One region of the Nitrosomonas sp. Is24 genome, then DNA from elsewhere that is predicted to be linked to it. Evidence: predicted binding sites of a transcription regulator. Region 1 holds the regulator's gene; the other holds the start of a gene.
What was found. The regulator FliA, encoded in region 1, starts transcription of late flagellar genes. The targets are predictions, from matches to a motif close to CTAAAGTTNNCNNAAANNNTGCCGATANNA.
Positions count from the first base shown of each region.

Region 2: a site for FliA is predicted at 615-644, ahead of R2103_RS10365 (flagellin). Genes of this name have one in related genera too.

Region 1 is NZ_JAWJZG010000001.1:1,734,058-1,736,476, reverse strand. Features, by position in the region: gene R2103_RS07895 (MinD/ParA family protein) at 1-713, shown strand, start outside; gene R2103_RS07890 (RNA polymerase sigma factor FliA) at 720-1,436, shown strand; gene R2103_RS07885 (flagellar motor protein) at 1,481-2,239, shown strand; gene motD (flagellar motor protein MotD) at 2,288-2,419, shown strand, end outside.
Region 2 is NZ_JAWJZG010000001.1:2,237,153-2,239,571, forward strand. Features, by position in the region: gene R2103_RS10360 (histidine kinase) at 1-440, opposite strand, end outside; gene R2103_RS10365 (flagellin) at 745-2,208, shown strand; gene R2103_RS10370 (flagellar protein FlaG) at 2,307-2,419, shown strand, end outside.

The DNA of each region.
Region 1 (2,419 bases):
AAAATCCTTGCCATAACAATATCTGCACCAGTTTGGGTTTGCAGGCGCGCTTCGATTTACTGCATGTGATTCATAAAGATAAAAGACTCGACCAGGTGCTGCTGCAAGGCCCGGAAAATATCACGATCCTATCGGCGATGCGCGGCATTCATGCATTGAACAAGTTGAACCCGCTCGAACAGGATTGGCTGGTTAAAAGCTTTTCGGAGCTGACGGAGTCCGTCGATATCGTGTTGATCGATACCGCTATGACCGGCACGACGCATGTTCTACCGCTAAGCCTGGCTTCGGAACAAGTCATGATCGTGATTTCCGGTTCTGCGGCATCGATTACCGGTGCTTACGCGCTGATCAAAATCATGAGCCAGGAGTATTCCAAGCAGCATTTCCTGATTCTGGTGAATAAGGTTGAATCGGAAACGGAAGCACTGATGATTTATCAGAATTTATACCGGGTGGCGCGCCAGTATTTATCGGTATCGCTTGAATATGCCGGTTACGTTGAAAGTGATGAGCGCTTACGGAGCGCAACGCAATTGTGTAAACCGGTGATCGAGATGTTTCCGGTTTCGCAAGCGGCTATTTGCTTCCGGCATGTAGCAGAAAATATTTTGCGCTCTACTTGCCCGGATAAATATAGCGGGGGAATGGATCATTTCATGCAGCGATTGATTATGACGAGTCATTTGAGTATGGCTAATTTTACGGTGTGATTGAATATGTATACTGCGACTGGAACCAAAACGATTGATAAAGAACAATTTGTCACTGAATTTACGCCGCTGGTCAAGCGCATTGCTTACCATATGATGACGCGCCTGCCAGCTAGCGTACAAGTTGATGATTTGATTCAGGCCGGCATGATCGGCTTACTGGATGCGATTAATCGCTACGAAGGATCTTACGGGCGCCAGTTTGAGAGTTATGCGGCGCAACGGATACGCGGTTCGATTCTGGATGAGTTGCGCGAAGCCGATTGGCTGCCGCGCAGTATCCGTAAAAAGATGCGCCGGATCGAAGCGGCGGTGAATATGCTGGAACAACGGAATGGGTGCGCGCCGAGTGAGCTGGATCTGGCAGCCGAGCTGGAAATGTCGCTGGATGAATATCACGAGACCCTGCAAAGCGCACGCGGCGCGCAGTTGATTTATTACGAAGATTTTCAGCAGGAAGATGAAGAGCCTTTTCTGGATCGGCTTTTCATTGATTCCGAAGGCGATCCGCTGAATGCACTGCTGGATGAAAATTTCCGCAGCACATTGATTGCCGCCATTGATAACCTCCCGCCACGGGAAAAGCAGGTCATGGGTATGCATTACGAGCAGGAAATGAATCTGAGGGAAATCGGTGAAGTGCTGGGTGTCAGCGAATCCCGTGTATGTCAGTTGCATACGCAAGCAGTGGCAAGGCTGCGTAGCCGCTTAAGAAATCTTTAAGGTGTTTTATACCAGATTATCCGCGCCATTAAACGGATTATGTGATGCTTAAAAAATCAAAGATGGATTTGAACAGCGTCTTCGGCATTCTGCTGGCCTTGGTGGCGATCGTAGGCGGGCAGTTTCTTGAAGGCGGGCATATCAGTTCTTTGTTGCAAGCGGCCGCATTTGTAATCGTGATGGGTGGTACTGTCGGAGCGGTTTTACTGCAAAGTCCGATGAAAATTTTCATCAATGGTGTGCGAATGGGGGCATGGGTTTTCTTTCCACCGGAACAATCTCCGCAAGCGCTGATTAAACAAATTATCAACTGGGCGCATATCGCCCGAAAGGAAGGATTGCTGGTGCTTGAAGAGTTTGTCCCTGGTGTAAAGGATCCATTGACAAAGAAGGGATTGCAACTGTTGGCGGATGGCAGTCCGCCGGAAAAACTGCGTGAAGCTTTGGAAATTGACGTTTTGGCTTTGGAGAATCATCAACGTCAATCGGCCCGGATCTGGGAAGCTGCCGGCGGTTATGCGCCGACGATTGGCATTTTGGGCGCTGTGCTCGGATTGATTCACGTCATGGAAAACTTATCCGATCCCAATCTTCTGGGAAACGGTATTGCGGTTGCATTTGTGGCGACAGTCTACGGTGTGGGATTAGCCAATCTGGTTTTCTTGCCGGTAGCCAATAAGCTCAAAACGATCATCGGCGAGCATGTCGTGATGCAGGAAATTCTGGTCGATGGCTTTGTGGCGATTGCGCAGGGTGAGCATCCGCGACTCATCGAGAGCCGGTTGAACGGCTATTTCATTTAAATCTGATGCAAGCAAAATAACGATCAGTCAATAATTCTTGAAAATCCGATGCTGAGAAAAAGAAAACAAAAATATGACGATCACACTGAAAATCAGGAACGCTGGCTGGTGTCCTATGCTGATTTCATAACGCTGCTGTTTGCTTTTTTTGTGGTGATGTATGCCGTTTCATCGGTAAAT
Region 2 (2,419 bases), 500 kb from region 1:
TGAAAAAGCGCTTCGCTCTTCTGTAAAGCAGTTTGTGTGGTAATGAAACGCTGATAATTCTCAACTTCGTGCAAGCTGCGCCGGATTGCCGGTACCAATCGAGCCAGATTTGATTTCATCATGAAATCATAAGCACCTAAAGCCATGATATGTTCTGCTGCTTCCTCACCTACGTGACTGGATATGATAATCAGCGGTATATCGAGCTCTTTGCTTTTTATGACTTGCAAAACTTCCTGAGCACTCAATCGAGGTAAATCATAATCCGATAGCACTACATTCCAATCCCGGGTCATCAGTGCTTCATGCAGAGCCTCAGCCGTAGTGACACACAGGCAATCGGTCTTAAAACCGCCTTGCGAAAGTATTTGCAACACCCGATCGATATCCTTCTCGGAATCCTCGACCATCAGTATGTTCAATTTCTCTTCATTAATCATCTCAGCATATTACCGGTTGAAGTCGATATAGCATATAACTTCTCTTAACTTGTCAAATTAAACAACTGAATATATTCCCAATTTTACAAGATAATTTTACGAGAGAAAATCATTTTACACCATGAATAGCTCATATTAACCAATCAATTGGACAAAAACCATGAAAGTAAAATCCTAAACTTTTCAAAATGATTTCCGATAACTGCAATCAACGGTGGTTACACACCCTCTTGGATTGCAGGGCAGCCAACGTCGTAAATGGCAATTATGCCAAAACAAATAGTTATCAAAAAGGAGAACCCAAATGCCACAAATCATTAACTCTAATGTAGCCTCATTAAATGCACAACGTAACTTAAATACATCACAAACCGCGCTGAATACATCATTGACACGTTTATCATCCGGTTTACGTATCAATAGCGCCAAAGATGATGCTGCAGGTCTGGCGATTTCGGAAAGGATGACTTCACAAATTCGCGGTTTAAACCAAGCTGTACGTAACGCGAACGATGGCATCTCTCTATCGCAAACTGCTGAAGGTGCACTTGGTGAAATTGGCAACAACTTGCAGCGTATTCGCGAACTGGCAGTACAGTCCGCCAATGCAACTAATAGTGCCAGTGATCGCGCCTCACTACAAGCTGAAGCCGCTCAATTAAGTGCTGAGGTAACCCGTGTCGCCAGTCAGACTCAATTTAACGGTCTGAACTTGCTGGATGGCTCTTTCCTAAACCAAAGCTTCCAGGTCGGCGCTAATGCAAATCAAACCATTAATATTTCTTCGATATCAGATGCACGCGCCACTGCATTAGGCAGCCATATATTGACTACCAATGGAACTGCTGTAAACACAACAACTGCGGCCGGTGCCGATAACTCAGCAGGTAATGGCGTTACGGTTGAGGCTGCCTTGGTGCTTTCCAATAATAAAGGAGCCACAGGCAATATTGGTTACGCAGTAGGATCTGACGCAAAAGCGGTAGCCGCCGCCATTAATGCTTCTGCTTCCAGCATAGGTATTACGGCAACAGCCACCAATAGCGCAACATTAGGCAGTATTGCTTCCGCCGGTACAGTATCCTTCGATTTAAACGGCAACACTGTATCCGCCACGGTTACTGACACCTCGGATCTAAGTGGTTTGGCTTCTGCTATCAATGGATTGCAATCGTTGACTGGTGTTACCGCTTCATTTGCATCCCCGACCAACAAATCAGTTATTACACTGACGACAGCTGATGGTAGGGACATTGGAATCCAGGACTTTAATAATACTGGCGCAACAAAAACAGCCAATGTCGTTGCTGGTGCAACCACAACCACATTAACAGGCGGTGCAGCAACCGATTCTACGATTGCTACGGGTACTGTTGAACTCGCTAGTGCTGGTGGTCAAATATCTGTCAGCGGTGGAAATGCTGATGTATTTGGTGCCACTTCCAGTTCTTTTAACTCTGTTGCCACGTTGGATATCTCTACCGGAACCAACGCACAAACAGCAATTAAAACATTGGATGAAGCTTTAAAAGCCATCAATAGTTCACGTGGTGATTTGGGCGCAATTCAGAATCGTTTCAGTTCAACCATTGCAAACCTGCAAACAGCGTCGGAAAATCTTTCTGCTTCTCGCAGCCGGATTCAAGATGCTGACTTTGCCGCAGAATCTGCCAACCTAACACGCGGACAAATTCTGCAACAAGCAGGTGTAGCGATTCTGGCGCAAGCAAATTCACTACCCAATAACGTTCTATCATTATTACGCTAAACAGATCGTAACAGATGATACTTCGTATTAAATAAAGCTGATAGAGCGCGAAATTCAAGAAATATTTCGCGTTTCTATCAACTTTAAGGAGTTACAACATGACTATCAATCAAATAAATACTATCGGCGCACTTCCACCATCTTCGCCGCCATTATCGACATCTCGAAAATCATCCATATCTAATGCGGATGTAACTGCATCGCCAGTTTC